4 regions of the Pseudomonas sp. CP4 genome follow, and region 1 is predicted to be linked to each of the others. Evidence: predicted binding sites of a transcription regulator. Region 1 holds the regulator's gene; each other region holds the start of a gene.
What was found. The regulator FliA, encoded in region 1, starts transcription of late flagellar genes. The targets are predictions, from matches to a motif close to CTAAAGTTTNNNNNNNNNNNGCCGNTAA.
Positions count from the first base shown of each region.

Region 2: the regulator FliA is predicted to act here: its motif matches at 2,188-2,215, upstream of motA (flagellar motor stator protein MotA).
Region 3: the regulator FliA is predicted to act here: its motif matches at 1,751-1,778, upstream of flgM (flagellar biosynthesis anti-sigma factor FlgM).
Region 4: the regulator FliA is predicted to act here: its motif matches at 2,568-2,595, upstream of ACMYUN_RS21735 (methyl-accepting chemotaxis protein).

Region 1 is NZ_CP180489.1:1,547,342-1,552,364, forward strand. It holds gene ACMYUN_RS06845 (chemotaxis protein CheA) at 1-836, opposite strand, end outside; gene ACMYUN_RS06850 (protein phosphatase CheZ) at 890-1,678, opposite strand; gene ACMYUN_RS06855 (chemotaxis response regulator CheY) at 1,697-2,068, opposite strand; gene fliA (RNA polymerase sigma factor FliA) at 2,236-2,976, opposite strand; gene fleN (flagellar synthesis regulator FleN) at 2,973-3,803, opposite strand; gene flhF (flagellar biosynthesis protein FlhF) at 3,920-5,023, opposite strand, start outside.
Region 2 is NZ_CP180489.1:2,703,244-2,708,266, reverse strand. It holds gene rhdA (thiosulfate sulfurtransferase) at 1-536, opposite strand, end outside; gene ACMYUN_RS12025 (HDOD domain-containing protein) at 579-2,117, opposite strand; gene motA (flagellar motor stator protein MotA) at 2,284-3,135, shown strand; gene motB (flagellar motor protein MotB) at 3,139-4,185, shown strand; gene ACMYUN_RS12010 (toll/interleukin-1 receptor domain-containing protein) at 4,292-4,777, opposite strand; gene ACMYUN_RS12005 (caspase family protein) at 4,777-5,023, opposite strand, start outside.
Region 3 is NZ_CP180489.1:4,897,185-4,902,207, reverse strand. It holds gene ACMYUN_RS22050 (chemotaxis protein CheV) at 1-808, opposite strand, end outside; gene flgA (flagellar basal body P-ring formation chaperone FlgA) at 891-1,652, shown strand; gene flgM (flagellar biosynthesis anti-sigma factor FlgM) at 1,815-2,141, shown strand; gene ACMYUN_RS22035 (flagella synthesis protein FlgN) at 2,190-2,657, shown strand; gene ACMYUN_RS22030 (flagellar brake protein) at 2,750-3,496, shown strand; gene ACMYUN_RS22025 (MFS transporter) at 3,570-4,952, opposite strand; gene ACMYUN_RS22020 (glutamine synthetase family protein) at 5,022-5,023, opposite strand, start outside.
Region 4 is NZ_CP180489.1:4,828,504-4,833,526, reverse strand. It holds gene ACMYUN_RS21745 (glycerophosphodiester phosphodiesterase) at 1-185, shown strand, start outside; gene ACMYUN_RS21740 (PepSY domain-containing protein) at 343-648, shown strand; gene ACMYUN_RS21735 (methyl-accepting chemotaxis protein) at 831-2,453, opposite strand; gene ACMYUN_RS21730 (transporter) at 2,730-3,752, shown strand; gene ACMYUN_RS21725 (inorganic phosphate transporter) at 3,970-5,023, shown strand, end outside.

The DNA of each region.
Region 1 (5,023 bases):
GCAGCGGCTGCCGGTGCAGCAGGGGCTGCCGGCGCCGAAGCAATGGCCGATTCCAGCGCGTCAACGGCGAAGTTGCCCTTGCCGTGCAACTGATCGAGCAAGGCTTCGAATTCGTCGTCGGTGATGTCCGAACTGTCGCCTGCAGCAGGCGCGGCCGGAGCCGCTGCTGCTGGCGCCGGAGCGACCGCATCGACAGCGAACTGGCCTTTGCCGTGCAGCTGATCGAGCAGCGATTCAAACTCGGCGTCGGTGATTTCATCGCTGGCGGCCGTGTCGGCAACCTGCGCCGGAGCAACAGCAGCAGCCGGGGCCTCGGCCTGAGCCTTGACGGCATTCAGCGAGTCCAGCAGTAGTTCGAATTCGTTATCGGTAATGTCGTCCGATGCGCTTTCGGCCACCGGCTCTTCCACCACTTCTACCGGTGCGGCCACGGCTTCATCCGCCGATTGCGGCTCGGCCAGACGCGCCAGCGCGGCCAGCAGTTCCGGCGTCGCAGCGGTGATCGGTGCACGTTCACGGACTTCGCTGAACATGCTGTTCACCGCGTCCAGTGCTTCGAGCACCACGTCCATCAGTTCTGCATCAACGCGACGCTCACCCTTGCGCAGGATGTCGAACACGTTTTCGGCGATGTGACAGCACTCCACCAGCTCATTGAGCTGAAGGAAGCCGGCGCCCCCTTTTACAGTGTGGAAACCGCGAAAAATTGCATTGAGCAGATCTGCATCATCCGGGCGGCTTTCCAGCTCGACCAGTTGTTCGGACAGTTGCTCAAGAATCTCGCCGGCCTCAACCAGGAAATCCTGAAGGATCTCTTCATCGGCGCCGAAGCTCATTAATGGGGTGCTCCTACAGGTCTAAAAACCCAAAAAACCCGAATTCCGAAACTCTAGAATCCAAGGCTGGATAACAAATCGTCCACATCGTCCTGACCGGACACAACGTCTTCTCGTTTATCGGCATGAATCTGCGGACCTTCACCCTGCGAGAGATGTTTTTGTGGATCTTTTTCAGCAAGCATTGCGGCGCGGTCATGTTCGATGCCCGCAAAGCGGTCGACCTGACTGGCCATGAGCACGAGTTTGAGCAGATTGCTTTCGACTTCGGTGACCAGTTGGGTCACACGCTTGATCACTTGACCTGTGAGGTCCTGGTAATCCTGAGCCAGCAGGATGTCGTTGAGGTTGCTCGACACCGCACGGTTGTCCGTGCTGCTGCGTGACAGAAAACCGTCGACCCGGCGCGCCAGTTCGCGGAACTCTTCAGCCCCGACCTCGCGACGCATGAAGCGGCCCCAATCGGCGCTCAAGGTCTGCGCTTCATCAGCGAGACTGTTGACCACCGGCGTGGCGCTTTCCACCAGATCCATGGTGCGGTTGGCCGCGGCTTCCGTCAGCTTGACCACATAGCCCAGGCGTTCGGTGGCGTCGGTGATTTGCGACACTTCCTCGGCCTGCGGCATGTGCGGATCGATCTGGAAATTGACGATCGCACTGTGCAGTTCACGTGTGAGCTTGCCCACTTCCTGATACAGGCCGCGGTCACGGGTCTGATTGAGCTCATGGATCAGTTGCACCGCGTCGCCGAACTTGCCTTTTTCAAGGCTCTCGACCAGTTCGACCGCGTGTTTTTTCAGAGTCGATTCGAAATCGCCCTGTGATGATTCGTTATGCTCCATAGCTCCCCCGCGCATTCATCAGCCGATGCGTTCGAAAATCTTCTCGATTTTGTCTTTCAACGCTTGAGCCGTGAAAGGTTTGACTACGTAACCGTTCACACCGGCCTGAGCGGCCTCGATGATCTGCTCGCGCTTGGCTTCAGCAGTCACCATCAACACCGGGAGGTGCTTGAGTTTTTCATCGGCGCGCACGTGACGCAGCAGGTCGATACCGGTCATGCCCGGCATGTTCCAGTCCGTTACCAGAAAGTCGATGCTGCCGCTGTTGAGCACCGGAATGGCGGTTACGCCATCGTCGGCCTCGACGGTGTTGGTGAACCCAAGATCGCGCAGCAGGTTCTTGATGATCCGCCGCATCGTTGAGAAGTCATCAACGATGAGGATTTTCATGTCTTTGTTCAATTCGACCTCCAAGCAGTCTTAAACGCGCCCAGCACCTGGACGCGCCACTTCAATCAATCGGCATAGCACTCGAAGTTTGTCTGGAGCACAACGGATCGAGACCGGCGCCGTTCATCACCGCACCAGCCTCGTTTCGCAGTGTCCCCACACTGCCTTCAGCGCGCTCGCCACTCCCCCAAACGCCCCCGCAGACGGGCCGCGCACTGGCTGTGTAACTGGCTGACCCGCGATTCACTGACGCCAAGGACTTCACCGATTTCCTTGAGGTTCAGCTCTTCGTCGTAGTACAGCGCCAACACCAGTCGCTCACGCTCCGGCAAATTGGCAATCGCGTCCGCCAGCGCCGCCTGGAAGCGTTCATCTTCCAGATCGCGTGACGGCTCCATATGAGCACTCGCGCCATCCTCGTGCAGCCCTTCGTGTTCGCCGTCCTGCAACAGGTCGTCGAAACTGAACAGGCGACTGCCCAAGGTGTCATTCAGAATCCCGTAGTAATCGTCGAGACTCAATTGGAGTTCGGCCGCAACCTCGTGATCTTTAGCGTCACGGCCGGTTTTAGCTTCAATCGAGCGAATCGCGTCGCTGACCATCCTGGTATTACGGTGAACCGAGCGTGGCGCCCAATCCCCTTTGCGCACTTCATCGAGCATCGCGCCGCGGATTCGAATGCCCGCGTACGTTTCGAAACTGGCGCCTTTGCTGGCGTCGTATTTGGTCGAGACTTCCAGCAAACCGATCATCCCGGCCTGGATCAGGTCTTCGACCTGCACGCTGGCCGGCAGGCGTGCCAGCAAGTGATAGGCAATGCGCTTGACCAGTGGCGCGTAGCGCTCGATCAGTTCGTATTGCGCGTCACGCGCCGACTTTTTGTAAAGATTCATGCCACTGGCGGTCATATCACAGGCCCTGCGGTTTGCTGCACGAGACGCTCGACGAAAAATTCCAGATGCCCGCGCGGGTTGGCCGGCAGCGGCCAGGTGTCGACCTTCTGGGCGATGGCCTTGAAGGCCAGCGCGCACTTGGAACGGGGAAAGGCTTCGTAGACGGCGCGCTGCTTCTGCACTGCCTTGCGCACGCTTTCGTCGTACGGCACGGCGCCGACGTATTGTAGGGCGACGTCGAGAAAGCGATCCGTGACCTTGGTCAACTTGGCGAACAGGTTGCGCCCTTCCTGCGGGCTCTGCGCCATGTTGGCCAGCACGCGGAAGCGGTTCATGCCGTAGTCGCGATTGAGCAACTTGATCAGCGCGTAAGCGTCGGTGATCGAAGTCGGCTCGTCGCAGACCACCAGCAACACTTCCTGGGCGGCGCGCACGAAACTGACTACCGAGTCACCAATGCCCGCAGCGGTGTCGATCACCAGCACGTCGAGATTGTCGCCGATGTCGCTGAACGCCTGGATCAGGCCGGCGTGCTGCGCAGGACTCAGGTGCACCATGCTCTGCGTGCCGGAGGCCGCCGGCACGATGCGAATCCCGCCCGGGCCCTGCAACAGCACGTCGCGCAGTTCGCAACGGCCTTCGATGACGTCGGCCAGTGTGCGTTTGGGTGTCAGCCCCAGCAGAACGTCGACGTTCGCCAGGCCCAGATCGGCGTCCAGCAGCATGACCCGACGGCCAAGCTCTGCCAGCGCCAGGGACAAGTTCACTGACACGTTAGTCTTGCCGACGCCACCTTTGCCGCCGGTCACCGCGATCACCTGTACGGGATGCATGCTGCCCATGTTATTTCTTTACCTTGTCTTGCATAGACGGAGGCCACATTACTGGCTGCGCGTTCACGATCGGAACAATGCGTGGCAGACCATCGATGTAGGTACAAAAACTGTTCATGATTACCTCAGCCAACCTGCTTGGTCGGGCTGTGATAGATATCAGCGAACATGTCAGCCATGGCTTCTTCGCTGGGTTCTTCCTGCATTTGCACGCTGACGGCGCGGCTGACCAGTTGATGACGGCGCGGCAGATGCAGATCATCCGGAATCCGTGGGCCATCGGTCAGGTACGCGACCGGCAATTCATGACTGATCGCCAGGCTCAACACTTCGCCGAGACTGGCCGTTTCATCCAGTTTAGTCAGGATGCAGCCGGCCAGCCCGCAACGCTTGTAACTGTGATAAGCGGCGGTTAGAACCTGTTTCTGGCTGGTGGTTGCCAGGACCAGATAATTTTTTGAGCGAATGCCACGCCCGGCCAGGCTCTCGAGCTGCATGCGCAACGCCGGATCGCTGGCTTGCAGGCCGGCAGTATCGATCAAAACCACGCGTTTGCGTAGCAGCGGATCCAGCGCCTGAACCAGCGACTGACCCGGATCGACGTGCGTCACCGGCACGTTCAGGATGCGTCCGAGGGTTTTCAGTTGTTCCTGCGCGCCGATGCGGAAGCTGTCCATACTGACCAGCGCAACATTCTGCGCGCCGTACTTGAGCACATAACGCGCGGCGAGCTTGGCCAACGTGGTGGTCTTGCCCATGCCGGCGGGGCCGACCATGGCAATCACACCGCCCTCTTCCAGCGGCTCGACTTCCGGTACGGCGATCATCCGCGCCAGGTGCGCCAGCAGCATGCGCCAGGCCTGACGGGGTTCTTCGATATCGGTGATCAGTGCCAGCAGATCGCGCGACAGCGGGCCGGACAGGCCAATGCGCTGCAGACGGCGATACAGATTGGCCTGGGCCGGACGGCTGCCTTGCAGCTGATTCCAGGCCAGGGTGCCGAGCTGCACTTCCATCAGCTCGCGCAGGCTGTTCAATTCAAAACGCATCGAATCCAGGGCACGCGGATCGACACCCGCCGAGGCCTGCGCAGGCGCTGCGGCCGGGCGCGTCGGTGCGGCGTAGGTCGGCTCGCTCAGCGGTTCGGCAGCAGTCAGCGGCAGGCCTGCGGTCAACGGCAGCCCGGCGAACAACTGCTGATTGGTGTTGCCGTCGGCTTCGCCACGCAG
Region 2 (5,023 bases), 1.2 Mb from region 1:
ACTTTCTCGCCGGAATATTCCAGCGGCCCACGCGCGTCCCAGATCGCCAGATCGGCCGCGCCGAGACGGCTTTGCAGGTATTCGCGGGTGGCGGTCGGTTCGTCGTGCAGGGTCAGCGAGACCGGGCCGCCGACTACGGGTGGTACCTGGATCGACATCGGCATTCCGTCTGCCAGCCAGGCCGGCAGGCCACCATCTATATAGTGGTACTTGTCATGGCCGATGACATCGAGCAGCCAGATGAAGCGTCCGGCCCAGCCGCCGCCCTCATCGTCATACACGACGTAGACCGCGTCTTTGCGATGGCCGAGCTCGCCGAACAGCGCTTGCAGATCGGCTTTCGCCGGCATCAAACCCGGCGCCGGTGGCTGGCCGAGCTGGGTGCGTTTCGGGTCGACAAAACGTGCGCCGGGCAAGTGACCTTCGGCATACCGGGCAGGGCTGGTCAGGTCCACCAGGATCAGTTCCGGGGACTCCAGACGCGGCAGCAGGTCGCTCGGCTCGATGACAAGCGACAAGCCAGAGAAGTCAGACATGTGAGGTCTCCAGAGCACAAAGGGGAGGATTGTAGCGCAGGCTCATTGGCCACGGCTGCTAAAGCTGTGCAGGGCTTTTTCGATGCACTGCGCGGTTTTGCCGAAGGCTTGTACGGTGATGTCGGCGAACGGCCCGCCGCCCTGATCGGCAACGACGATCATGATCACCCGGCCGTTATTCACCAGTGAGCGCAGGAATAAGTGCTCCCCGCGAAACAGCGTGCGCAGGCTCGCCGGTAACAAGGCCGAGAATTGCGCGTTGTTCTCCGGCGAGATCCGCACCTGCGCCTGCTGAGCGAGCAGGCGTTGCAGGACTTTGCTCTGGCTGACGACAAAACTCAGCGCCGCCGCATCCTTCGGCAAACCGGCGGTCTGGTGCACGCGCAGGGTCGTGTGTGTGCGGTCGGCCATCAGAATCATCACCCGGCGCATGCCGCTCGCCACCAGTGCCTCGCGGGCGGCGACGGTCAGGCTCATGGCATTGGTGAAGCGGCTGGGCTCGGCGAGCAGTTCGGCGCATTGCCGACGCCACTGGCTCAGATCATCCGCATTCGGCGCTGCGGCCGGAAGCATGCCGGCCGGCAACCGGCGAGTGCCCCACGGCCAGATCAGTGAAACCGCCGGGTGCCACAAATCAGGCATCGCATGTTGACGCGCACTGTTCGCCGCTTGCTGGTGCAACTGTTGCTGCACTTCGTCCATGGAAATCTGCAGATACAGGCTGGTCAGGTACTGCCAGCGTTTGCTGTGCGGACTGTCCCAGGCCTGTTGCGCCGACAGCGCCAGCCCATTGGCGAGCAGCACGGTATTCGCCGGCTGATTGAGCCAGCGCCGCAGTGTCGGGTCGTCGTCGAGACGATTCTGCTGGCGCAGCGGGTGTTCGCTGTCGCGGGCGATGCGCAGCACTTTGACCAGTTCGCGTTGTTCGCTGAGCAGCAATTTGTAGCCTTGCTCGACCCAGATCGGCAGATGCCAGGCCTGGACCAGTGCCTCGGCAATTTTCAACAGGCGCACGCCGAACAACTGCTTTTCGACGACCCCCGCCGATTCGCCCTTGTGGATAACTCGCAGTTCCCATTCTTCGAGCAACTGCGGATAGGTCAGTGCCAACGGCCACAGCGGCGACAAAAACAGCAAGCTGCCCCAGTGGATGTCCTGCCACAGTCGCGCCAGGCGACTGGCAAAAAAACCGTTGGCCTGCTGTGTCGCGTGTTGGCTGATCAGCTGCAATTGGCGCAAGGCCTTGGGGATCTGCCGGTGCGGTTCGGCGGGCAGGCGCGCGAGCAATTCTTCGGTGCGCGCAAGGCCCAGACGATTGATTGCCACTTCGAGATTTTCCGCTGGCGCGGCCATGGTGCCGTGGGTGTGACGATTCGCCTCACGGATGATGCTCAAGGCCAGCGCCGGGCTGTCCTGCATCAGATCGGCGATGTCGCGCAGCGAGCTGCGGTTGTCGCGGATCGCTCGGCAGACTTTGTCGTGAGCCTCTTGTGGTACGGGCAGGAGGACGCTGTCGAGCAGCTTGACCCAGCCGTCGAGGGTGGTCGGTTTTGCGTGTGGGACGTTCGTTTCATTAGCCATGTCTGGACGAGATCTTCACTGACTGTAGACGCGCCCTACATGGGCTAAATTGGCTTTTCGCCTGAACTGGCTATAGTCTGGCGCAGTTTTGCCGATAAGTAGAAGAAGAGATTTTTTAACTTCCGAATATGACCTTGAACCCGACTTAAACAAGTACCTTCTACCTATGGCTAAAATTATCGGCATCATCGTCGTATTCGCGAGCGTGCTCGGCGGATACGTGCTCTCCCACGGCAAGATTGCCGCCCTGATCCAGCCTTTCGAGGTGATGATCATCGGCGGTGCGGCCCTCGGCGCGTTCCTCCAGGCCAACCCCGGTTACATGACGATGCACGTGCTCAAGAAATCCCTGAGCATGTTCGGTTCGCGCTTCACCCATACCTTCTACCTGGAGGTGCTCGGGCTGATCTACGAGATCCTCAACAAGAGCCGCCGCGAAGGCATGATGGCGATCGAAGGCGACATCGAAGATGCCGCCGCGAGCCCGATCTTCGCCAAGTACCCGGCGGTGCTCAAGGATGAACGCATGACCGCGTTCGTCTGCGATTACCTGCGCATCATGTCCTCCGGCAACATGGCTCCGCACGAACTCGAAGGCCTGTTCGACATGGAGCTGTACAGCCTCAAGGAAGACCTCGAGCACCCATCGCACGCCGTCAACGGCATCGCCGACGGCATGCCCGGTTTCGGTATCGTTGCGGCGGTACTCGGTATCGTGGTGACCATGGCCTCGCTGGGCGAGGGTGACCAGGCGTCGATCGGTCTGCACGTGGGTGCGGCACTGGTCGGTACGTTCTTCGGTATCCTCGCGGCGTACGGTTTCTTCGGTCCGCTGGCGCATTCCCTGGCCCACGATGCCAAGGAAGAGCTCAACGTCTACGAAGCCATCAAGGCCTCGCTGGTGGCTTCGGCGTCCGGCATGCCGCCGTCGCTGGCGGTCGAGTTCGGGCGCAAGGTTCTATATCCGGCGCACCGTCCAAGCTTCGCCGAGCTGGAACAAGCGGTTCGCGGTCGCTAAGTCATGGAAAATAATCAGCCGATCATCGTCAAGCGCGTCAAGCGCATTGCCGCCGGGCACCACGGCGGGGCGTGGAAAATCGCCTTCGCCGACTTTGCCACGGCGATGATGGCGTTCTTCCTGGTGCTGTGGCTGCTGTCCACCGCCACGCCGGAACAGAAGATCGCCATCGCCGGTTATTTCAAGGACCCGGTCGGCTTCTCCGAAAGCGGCACGCCGTACATCATCGATCTGGGTGGTACACCGACCCTGGCGCCGGAAAACACTCTCAACCCTGAAGTGAAGTCGCAGCCGCAACCGGACAAGGTCACGGTCGACACCGAACAGGTTGAAGGCATGGCCGAGCAGGTCGAGAAGGAGCGTCTCGAACTGCTGCTGCAAGAACTGCAGAACAAGGTCGACGAAAATCCGCAACTGCAGAAATTCAAGGATCAGATCCTTTTCGAAATCACCCCGAACGGCCTGCGCATCCAGATCATGGATGCCGAGAACCGGCCGATGTTCGACTCCGGTTCCGCACGCCTGAAGCCGTACTTCGAAGACATCCTGCTGGCCATGGCCGACACCATCAAAGCGGTGCCGAACAAGATCAGCATCAGCGGCCACACCGACGCCAAGCCGTACATCGGCACTGGCGATTACGGCAACTGGGAGCTGTCGGCCAACCGTGCCAACGCGGCTCGCCGTGCTCTGGTCGCGGGCAGCTATCCGGATGCGCAGGTCGCGCGGGTGGTCGGTTATGCCTCGTCGGCGTTGTTCGATCGGGAAAACCCGTTCAACCCGGTCAACCGCCGGATCGACATTGTCGTGCTGACCAAGAAAGCCCAGGCTGCCATAGAAGGTGCGCAGGGTCCTGAGGCGGCGAAACCGGCAGATCAGGGGCAGAACGGTGCTGCTCCGGCAGCCCCGGTTGATCCGAATGCGCTGCCGGCGGACAAACAGCCAGTGCCAGCGCATGAGTTGCGCGAGCGCTTGAATCTGTTTGACGATGCGGCGCCGAAACCGGCTGAGCCGGGGAGTGCAGCACCAGCACCTGCGCCGAAGCAGTAAGTGAAAAAAAGCCGACAGTGATGTCGGCTTTTTTGTGGCTATCGGTTCATGCCCCTGACCATTTTCTTAGCGTTGCTAAAATAATCGGGGACAGGCCGGCACAGTCTCAGAATCCCCGACGAATCCGGTTCTTCAACTGTTCATGAAACATCTCCGCATCGCGCTTGTAAGCCCCTTTGACCGATTCGCTGATCGAATCCAGCGCCATCGACCGCTTGTTCGACACCTCATCACGATACGCATCGATAAAGAAATCCAGATCGCTGGCCGTGCTCAGCTTCGGCCACTTGTCCAGATAGATCGGCAATTGCGCCGGCCCGGTCTTGAAGGTGCAGATCCGCCGATTGCTGATCGTCGCCTCGCCAATTTCGAACGGCACCCACCAGGACTGCGCAGTCTTCTCCGATACCACCGCCAGCAGATGCGTGCACTCGGTGATGTTGCGGGTAATGACCCCGGTGATGTCGTCGGTGGTCTGCGATTCCGGATCCAGCACGTCGAGGTAAGTCCTGATTTTCGCCTGGGTCAGGCGGGTGTTGATGGCGATCGCATGGGCGCGATCCATGTGGCGATAGCTGATAAAGACTGGCATCAGAAATGTCCTTTGAGGGCGAGTTCGCGGTAATAGGCGCCGAGTGCCGTGAGGCGGCAGCCGGTGGAGTTGAGGGCGGCGTAGTACATGTGCTCGGCGTCGACCGGCTCGATCAGGCTGTGACGATTGCACTTCTGCAACTGGGCGAAGACCTCGCCGTGCTTGGGCACGAATGCCTTCTCGGTGGGTTCGTAGCTGGGGTCGAGCGGGAAGACCGATTCGGCTTCGGCGAACCAGTCCGGCAAT
Region 3 (5,023 bases), 2.6 Mb from region 1:
ACGAAGTATGCAGGATGATATGGAGCTTTTGCATGCGTGCGTCGCCGCGGATTTCCGCCGTCAGGGTGTACCCGTCCATCTCCGGCATCTCGATGTCGGAAATCATCATCAGGAACTCTTCTTCCGGCTTCTTGCCCTCGTCGACCAGCTTGCGCAGGTAATCCAGCGCCTGCTTGCCGTCGTTCAGCGCCACCACTTCGACACCGATGGTCTGCAGACAACGCGTGACCTGCTTGCGCGCCACCGACGAGTCATCGACCGTCAGCACCCGCAGCGACAATGCCTTCGTCTGCGTCTCGACATCGACCACGCCCACCGAAATGGCTTCCGGCGTCGGCGCCACTTCGGCCAGCACCTTCTCGACATCGATGATTTCGACCAGCTGGTTGTCGACCCGAGTCACAGCGGTCAGGTAGTGATCGCGGCCGGTTCCCTTGGGCGGCGGATGGATCTCTTCCCAGTTCATGTTGACGATGCGCTCCACCGAGCGGACCAGGAAACCCTGGGTCTTGGTGTTGTACTCCGTGATGATCACGAACGGGCTGTTCTTGTCTTTCAACGCACCGGAGCCCGTTGCCATTGCCAGATCCAGGATCGGAATGGTCGCTCCCCGTATATTCGCTACCCCGCACACGACAGGACTGGATTTGGGCATCAACGTCAGGGACGGGCATTGCAACACTTCCCGTACCTTGAACACGTTGATCCCATAGAGCTGCGGCCCGTCGAGACGGAACAACAGCAGCTCGAGGCGATTCTGCCCTACCAGTTGCGTGCGCTGGTTCACCGAATCCATTACACCAGCCATGCCCAGACTCCTACATCAACGCCAAGTGTTGTTGCGACGCACATTCATTGCTAAACGGCACGGCGCTTGCTTTTTAACTCGTATGAACGCTCAAACGACATTTTCCCGACGCCTGACATCTACCCTTCGCAAAGGGCTTTGCGCGGTGTCCGCCGTTTGCTGCTTGCTTGCTGGCAGTCCTGCCCATGCAGATGCGGTTACCTTGCCTGATATGCTTATCGGCGTGACTCAGGGCTTTCTTGAATTCACCGTAGAAGACTATTTGGCTTCCAGTCAAACCGAAGGCCGCTACGAAATCGAAGTCAACCAGCTCGACCCGCGCATGCGCATGCCGATGTGCGACAAGGAATTGACAGCCACGCTGGAGAGCCCGGCGCGCCCGCTGGGGCGCGTTACGGTGAAGGTCCGCTGCGAAGGCACTTCGCCCTGGACAGTGTTCGTGCCCGCTCAAGTCCGCCTGTTTCGCGAGATCGTGACTACCACTCGTCCGCTGAAACGCGCCGGTATCATCGAGCCGCAGGACGTGACGTTGCGCGAGCGCGATGTCAGCACGATCAATCAGGGTTTCCTCACCTCCGTCGACGAAGCGATCGGGCAGAAATTGACCCGACCAACGGTAGCCGATCAGGTCATCACGCAGGTGCATCTGGAGCAGGCCGAAGTCGTGCGCAAGGGTGACCAGGTGGTGATCACAGCGCGCAGCGGCACCCTCGCCGTACGCATGCCGGGGGAAGCACTCTCCAATGGCGGGATGAAAGAACAGATTCGCGTAAAAAACCTTAATTCTCAAAGAGTTATCAAGGCGCAGGTGATTGCGCCGGGACAGGTCGAAGTGGCCATGTAAAAGCCTCGCGGAGAAAACTGGCGCCGATCCCGTCGCTTCCCTAAACTGTGCCGCAGCAGGTCTCGCAGCGGCGCATGCAAGCTTATGGTTGATTGGGCCTAAAGTTTTTCAGGGGATAGCCGAAAACATGGCAAGCGTCCAAATTCCCAGAGGTTTTTTATCATGGTTATCGATTTCAACCGATTGAACAGTTCCTCGTCACTTACCGGCAATACACGTACCAGCAACGCCAGGGAAAGCGCTGAAAACAGCCCCTCCGCGCCGCTGAATACCCAGGCCGAACCGGCCAGTGCCGCCAAAAGCGGGGAATCGGTACACCTCAGCAATGAGGCTCAACAGTTGCAGAAGGTCACTGACAAGCTGCGCGATCAGCCTGCTGTCGACAAAGCCCGTGTGGCCGAGTTGAAAGCCGCGATTGCCGATGGCAGCTATAAAGTCGACAGCAACCGTGTAGCCAGCAAACTGCTCAACTTCGAAGCCCAGCGCTAGGCTTTTGCCGGCGCCAGGCTTTTGGACGCTTAAACCCCAAGGCCAGCCATGCACGACACTAACTTATTGCAACTGATCAACGACGACTTTGCTCCAGCGCAACAATTGCTGGAGTTATTGCAAACCGAATCCCTCGCTTTGCATGGTCGCGACATGCCGTTGCTGGAAGAAATTCTGGCGACCAAGCAAGCGTTGATCATTCTGCTCGAGCAGCATGGCCGCAAGCGCAGCGAAATCCTCGCCAGCCTCAACCTGCCGACCGATCGCACAGGTCTTGAGCAACTGGCCAGCCAGTCGAGCATTGGCGACCAGTTGCTGGCCCAGGGCGACGCCCTGACCGCGCTGATCGCCCAATGCCAGGCGGCCAACGTCAAGAACGGTCAGTCGATCCAGATCCAGCAGGCGACTACGGCCAACCAGCTGAAGATCCTCACCGGCGGTGAGCCGCCAGCGCTGTACGACGCCAGCGGGACTTTTGCCAAACCGGTCAAACCGCGAACGCTCAGCCAGGCATGAGCCAATCGCTGGCCCTGCCCTATCCACCTGCGCAAGATGCTGGCAAAATACTGGCCGGCCGTAGTCTTATTTTGTCTGGAGATTGAAGAACCGTGTCCAACACCCTAAGCGCGGATGATGCTCCGCAGCCTCCGAAGGTGCTCACCACGCCACTGGAAATCTCCAGCAACCTGCGCCAGCTGCAAGACAGCCACGATCCGCTGATCATCACTTTCCATGAACGCAGCCAGCGCTTTCAGAGTTACCTGATCAAGGTCGACCGCGAAACCGCAACGATCGCGCTGGACGAAATGATCCCACGCGATGGCGAGCGCTTTCTGCAGGCGGGCGAACCGTTCAAGGTCGAAGGCTTTCATGACGGCGTGCGCATCGCCTGGGAATGCAACGGCACGCTGAACATCGAAGAATCCGACGGCGACCGCTTCTATACCGGCGAGCTGCCGAGCGAAGTGGTCTATCACCAGCGCCGCAACGCCTTCCGCGCTGCGTTGAAACTCACCGATCTGGTCAGCGTTGAACTGGGCGGCGAAAAGCTCAAGACGCCGTTGCACGGCAAGCTGCTGGATATCTCCGCCACTGGCTGCAAATTCCGCTTCGAAGGCGACATCACTGATCGCCTGCAACTGGGCCAGGTCTATGACCGCCTGATCGCCCCGCCGCTGTTCGGCAATCAGCCAACATCAGTCGAACTGCGCTACCTGCACTTCGAAGAAAAACTCAACATCACCTTCGCCGGCCTGCGCTTTCACAACATCAGTGGCCAGGCTGCGCGCAACGTCGAGCGGTTTGTTTACCAGCTGCAGCGTGAAGCACGACGTTTCGACAAAGACGATCTCTGAGTCGTAGCGATCAATAAAAAGGGCAGTCCTGTGCGGGTCTGCCCTTTTTTATGCGCGGATGTTTATCTTCGGTTCAGGGCCTGCCACCGCTGATATCCGGCGCAGGCTTATCGTCATTGCCGCTGTCCGGTACGGTTTCAACGACTGCTTCCGGCTGCGCTTCGGGCTCAGGCTCAGGAGTGACCGGCGCCGGGTCCTGCACCATCTGCTCCTGCACCACCTGCTCATCGACACGCGGGTCAAGCGCTGCCACCAGCGGCGAGCTCGACATGCTGTCCGGCATCGCCACGTGATGCAGCGGTGCGTCGTCGACCTGGTGCAGGTTGGTCACTGCTTTCGGACGGATCCGCCAGACCAGCACCAGCGCGAAGAAGCTGAAGAACGCATACAGGCTCTGACTGCCGAGAAACTTCATCAGCACGCCCGCCAACAGCGGCCCGATGCTTGCGCCAACGCCGTAAGTCACCAGCAGCATGGCGGTCAGCGACACCCGGCGATCGCCTTCGACGTGGTCATTGGAGAACGCCACCGCCAGCGGATACAGGCAGAACTGCACCAGCGAACAGAAGAAGCCGACGACGAACAGCACCTCAAGCGGTACCTGCGGCATGATCGCCAATGGCAACGCCGCCACCGCCAGAAACCCGGCAAAGCAGCGAATCAGCAGCGCACGGTCATAACGGTCGGACAACCAGCCCAACGGCCACTGCACCAGCAAACCGGCAAAAATGCAGCTACCCATGAACAGACCGACCTGCTCGGTTGACAGCCCCTGCTGCGAGGCATACAGCGGCGCCAGACCATAAAACGAACCGATGATCAGACCGGCGCCGAGCACCGTGCTCAGCGATTGCGGCACGCGCTTGATAAAGAAGCGCGGCTCCATCGGCGCCGGGTGCAGGGGCGCCGGGTGAATCCGTCGGGTCAGCGTTACCGGCACCAGACACAGAGCAAAGCACAGCGCCACCAGCATCAGCAGTTCCAGCCCGAGGCCGGGGTGCATGACCAGAATCAGCTGGCCCAGTACCAGGCCCAGATACGAGGCGATCATGTAGCCACTGAATACCAGCCCGCGCTGATTGGCGTCGGCCTGCTCATTGAGCCAGCTCTCGATCACCATGTACTGGCACATCATGCCCAGACCAACGATTGTCCGCAGCACCAGCCACGCCGGCAGCCAGTCCACCAGCCCATGGCCGAGCACCGCCGCGCCGACGATCCCGGCACACGCCGAGTAGGCACGGATATGCCCGACCCGGGCAATCAGGCGATGGCCGATCTTGCCGCCCAGCACCAGACCGAAATAGTTGGCCGCCATCAGCGCACCGACCCACAGACCGTCGACGTTGTCGGCGGCCAGTCGCAAAGCCAGATAAGTAGAAAGAAGGCCTGAGCCGATCAACATCATCAGCGAGGCGAAATACAGTGCTCGAAAGGATTTCCAGATTTGGCGCATCGGCGTTCCGAGCGGCTCCTTGCAGTAAATACCGGGCGGTCAGAACGACTGCCCGGCAGCAGCGATACGTC
Region 4 (5,023 bases), 2.7 Mb from region 1:
AGTACACCCACGATCAGGGCATGCTGGTGCACGTTTATACGGTCGACGAGCCGGTGGACTACGAGAAAGTCATGGCGGCGGGGGTTGATGGCATCTTTACCAACCGCGCCAGTGAATTGTTGAAGTTTTATAAGCGTCCGGTTGTTGGCAGTGTTGATGAGGTTTTGAAGAAGAACGGTTTCTGACTGGTTATCGAGTCGCCTGCTTCGCGAGCAGGCTCGCTCCCACAAAAGAGCAGTTTTATCGCGAAGCAGAGATTTAAGGGTGAGTTAAGTTGCGCTGGTTAATCTGAACCCACTTACACAGATCAACCACTTCAACGCACTGCCAAGGAATGAACCGATGAAAACTTTGACTGCCCTGTTTACCGCCGCTGCCCTGACCCTCACCGCTGGCCTGGCTCAGGCTGATGTTCGCATCGACCAAGTGCCGCAACTGGTCAAGGACGGCAAGATCAAGTCGCTGGAATCGATGAACGCCGAAGCACTGAAATTGCACCCGGGCGCAACGATTACCGACACCGACCTGGATAACCACTTCAACGGTTATGAGTATGAAGTTGAACTTAAAACCGCTGATGGGAAAGAGTTCGACGTGGACTTTGATGCCACCACCGGTAAAGTGCTGAGCAACAAGCAAGACACTTGATAGACCGCTGTTAAAGAGCCGCACGATTGAAAGATCGTGCGGCTTTTTCATGCCTGCCGTAAAACATGTGGGAGCGAGCCTGCTCGCGAAAGCGGAGTGTCAGCGACATCAATGTTGACTGTTCCACCGTTATCGCGAGCAGGCGAGGACCTACGAAAGTTGCCGGACGCTTGAACTCGCAATCAAGCACTCAACCGCGCCGTCACCTCATTCAACTGGCCCGACAACCCATGCAGGTTCTGACTGGCACTTTCGGTGCGCTGCACGTTGTCCAGGTTGGTACTGGCGATCGCCGTGATTTCAGTCAGGTTGCGCGAGATATCTTCGGCCACCGACGTCTGTTCTTCTGCTGCCGTGGCGATCTGCCGGTTCATGTCGCGAATCGCCTCCACCGCCAAGGTGATGCGCTCCAGCATCGCGCCAGCCTGGGTCACTTGCTCGACACTTTCATCACTGCGTGCCTGGCCGCTCTCGATAGCCTGCGCGGCATCAACCGCGCCGGTCTGCACGTTCTGAATGATCTGGTTGATCTCGATGATCGACTCCGCCGTGCGCTGCGCGAGGTTGCGCACCTCGTCGGCGACGACGGCAAAACCGCGTCCGGCCTCACCCGCGCGTGCCGCTTCGATGGCCGCGTTGAGGGCCAGCAGGTTGGTCTGCTCGGCGATGCCACGAATCACTTCCAGCACCTTGCCGATACGACCGCTGTCGGTTTCCAGGCGACGAATCACCGTGGCGGTGTTGGCAATTTCACCGCGCATCTGGGTGATCGAGTGAATGGTGGTCTGCATGACCTTTTCACCCTGCTGCGCCGACTGATCGGCATCGTCGGCAGCACGCGCGGCATCGGCGGCGTGACGGGCCACTTCCTGTGCCGTGGCAGACATTTCGTTCATCGCCGTGGCTACCTGATCGGTGCGGCTGAATTGCTCGCTGGTGCCGCCGGCCATGGTCGTGGCAATGGCATTCAACTCACCGCTGGCGCTGTCCAGATTGCTCGCGCTGTGCTGCAACCGAGTGAAGGTGTCCGCGAGAAAATCGCGCAAGGTGTTCGCAGCAGCAGCGAGGTTGCCCAGCTCATCGCGACGCTCGCTCACTACGCGCTCGGCCAACTGGCCACGGCTCAAGCGAGTGACGTAATCGATGAGGTTGCGGATCGGCTCGATCAGGTTGCGGCTGACCAGCCACAGGCTCAGCAGACCGATCAGCAAGCCTGACGCGAGCATCACCAACAGGCCTAGCCACACGGTGCGATCAGCGCTGGCACTGATCAATGCCGATTGCGCGGTGCCCTGCTCGCGCAGCTCGGCGACCAACGCGCTCATCTGTTCACTGGTGGCGCGGTCGACGCCTTTGACCGCAGCGTCGCCGGCGCTCGGATCACCACCGGCAGCCACGTAGGCATCGCGGCCCTTCTGGTAGGCAGCACCTAACTGGCGATGCTCTTCGCGCAAGCGTTCGATACGTGATTTGAGATTGGCCTCGATACCCTTCTGGCCGGCCAATTCACCGAGAATGTTTTGCACGTCGCGCTGGCGATCCTCGAACTGGCTCCAGTATTTCGCCAGATCTGCCGGTTGCTTGCCGCGTAGCAAGACGTTTTTCCACTCCTGCACCTGCACTTTGAATTGCAGGTTGGCTTCATCGATCAGTTGCGAAGTGTGCAACGGGCCAGCAATCAACTGGCTGTAGCTTTGCACGCCGTTGGAGAGGAAATGGAAACAGGCCAGCGCGATCAACAGCATCGCCAGCAGACTGCCGCTCAGCAGGGCGAGAATTTGCGCTCTCAGGGATTTTTGCAGCATTGCAAGGTACTCGAAGCAGGGATGAGGCACGCCCGGGCGGACGTGAGAAATGGCCGGACTTCCCTGTCGTCGCACCGTGGCAAAACGCCAATGGCGCGCAACCTAACTCACCTGAGATCGGCGCGCCAGAGCCTTCCTTGAGAAACTTCCGACAGCCGGCAAGACATTGATTTGACGTCATTTTGCTGTCACAAAACGGTCACGTGAGCTTGCGATGATGCCGCTCAGGTGAACCTGAAAATCCTGCCCCAGACATCCTCCTCGCAGCGAGCCGCCATGAACCACAGCCTCGATATCAGTCATCGCGACCCGGACCTGTTTGGTTTGCTCTACGGCTTTCGCTTTCTGCCCGGTGAGCGTGGTCGGGAAATCGATTCGGCGACGGCTTTGCGCTGTTTGCAGGACGACAGTGACAGCGGCGAATTCCTCTGGCTGCACTTGAACCTGGCCCACGCCGCGTGCGAGCGCTGGATGAAAAATCATCTGCAATTGCCCGATGAGTTTTTCGAAGCGCTGCACGAAGGTTCGCGTTCGACGCGCATCGAGCATGTCGATTCGGCGCTGCTGGCGGTGGTCAACGATGTGGTGTTCAACCTCAGCAGCATGGTCTCCTCCGACGTGTCGACGCTGTGGGTCTGCGTGCGCAGCAAACTCATCGTCAGCGCGCGCCTGCAACCGCTGCACTCCGTGGACAAGTTGCGCTCGTCGGTGAAGGCCGGCGAGTGCTTTCGCTCGCCCTCGGAATTGCTCGTGCACCTGCTGCGCGATCAGGGCGAAGTGCTGACGCAGATCGTGCGCAAGACCAGCCTGAGTGTCGATCAGGTCGAAGACGAATTGCTCTCTTCGCGTCTGTCGACCAACCGCGCCGAACTCGGCGCCAATCGCCGCGTGCTGGTGCGGCTGCAACGGCTCCTGGCGCTGGAGCCGGGTTCGCTGCTGCGCCTGCTCAATCGTCCGCCGCCGTGGTTGCAGAAGGAGGACGTCAAGGAGTTGCGCAAATCCACCGAGGAGTTTGCGCTGATCATCAACGACCTCACCGCCCTCGGCGAACGCATCAAACTGTTGCAGGAAGAAATCGCCGCCAACCTCAACGAACAGAGCAACCGCACGCTGTTCACCCTGACGGTGGTGACGGTGCTGGCCTTGCCGATCAACATCATCGCCGGTTTTTTCGGCATGAATGTGGGGGGTGTGCCGCTGTCGCAGGATCCCCATGGGTTTTGGGTGCTGGTTGCGTTGGTGGCGACATTCACCGTGATTGCCGGACGCTGGGCGTTTCGCAAGCGTGGGGATTATTGAGCTCTTGCCATGATCGTTCCCACGCTCTGCGTGGGAATGCATCAGGTGACACTCTGCGTCACTGGGACGCGGAGCGTCCCTGGCGGCATTCCCACGCGGGAGCGTGGGAACGATCATGGTCAGACTAATAAGACAAACACTGACCTGCCGCAGTCTCTCCGTAACATTCTGCAACGATCATGGACGACATTCCTTCCCTCGCTCAGGATTGTCCGCCATGGCTACGCCTTCACTGACCGCCAGCCCTGCGTCCGCCGCCAGCGGCAGGCCGGCGCTCGACAAGAAACCCGGTCCGTTCACCTATGTGATCTTTTTCGCCGTGCTGGCCATGGGCATGCTGTTTACCGCCTATAGCCTTATGCACGACATGCACGAACTCGGCACGGTCGTCACCACGTGGACGCCGTTTCTGCTGCTCGGCGTGGCGCTGCTGATTGCGCTGGGTTTCGAGTTCGTCAACGGTTTCCATGACACCGCCAATGCCGTCGCGACGGTGATCTATACCCACTCGCTGCCGCCGAATGTCGCGGTGGTCTGGTCGGGCTTCTTCAATTTTCTCGGCGTGCTGCTGTCGAGCGGTGCGGTGGCGTTCGGCATCATCGCGCTACTGCCGGTGGAGTTGATTCTGCAGGTCGGCTCGTCTGCCGGTTTTGCGATGATCTTCGCCCTGTTGATCGCGGCGATCCTGTGGAACCTCGGCACTTGGTGGCTGGGTTTGCCGGCCTCCTCTTCGCACACGTTGATCGGCTCGATCATCGGCGTCGGCGTGGCCAATGCCTTGATGCACGGCCGCGATGGCACCAGCGGTGTCGACTGGGCACAGGCAACCAAAATCGGTTATGCGCTGCTGCTGTCGCCGCTGGTGGGTTTCGGTTGCGCTGCGTTGTTGCTCCTGGCGTTGCGCGCGTTCGTCAAGAATCGCGCGCTGTACAAAGCGCCCGAAGGCAATGCCCCGCCGCCGTGGTGGATTCGCGGTTTGCTCATCGCCACCTGCACCGGCGTGTCGTTCGCTCACGGCTCCAACGACGGTCAGAAAGGCATGGGCCTGATCATGCTGATTCTGGTCGGCACACTGCCGATGGCCTACGCGTTGAACCGCACCATGCCGGAAGAACAATCGCTGCAATTCGCCGCCGTGGCGCAAGTTACCCAGCAAGCGCTGGTGAAAAGCGCGCCAATGCCGGCACCTGCCGATCCGCGTCCGGTCCTTTCCGATTACGTGCGCAGCAAGGAACCGACGCCGCAACTGATCCCCGCCCTCGCCGCCCTGA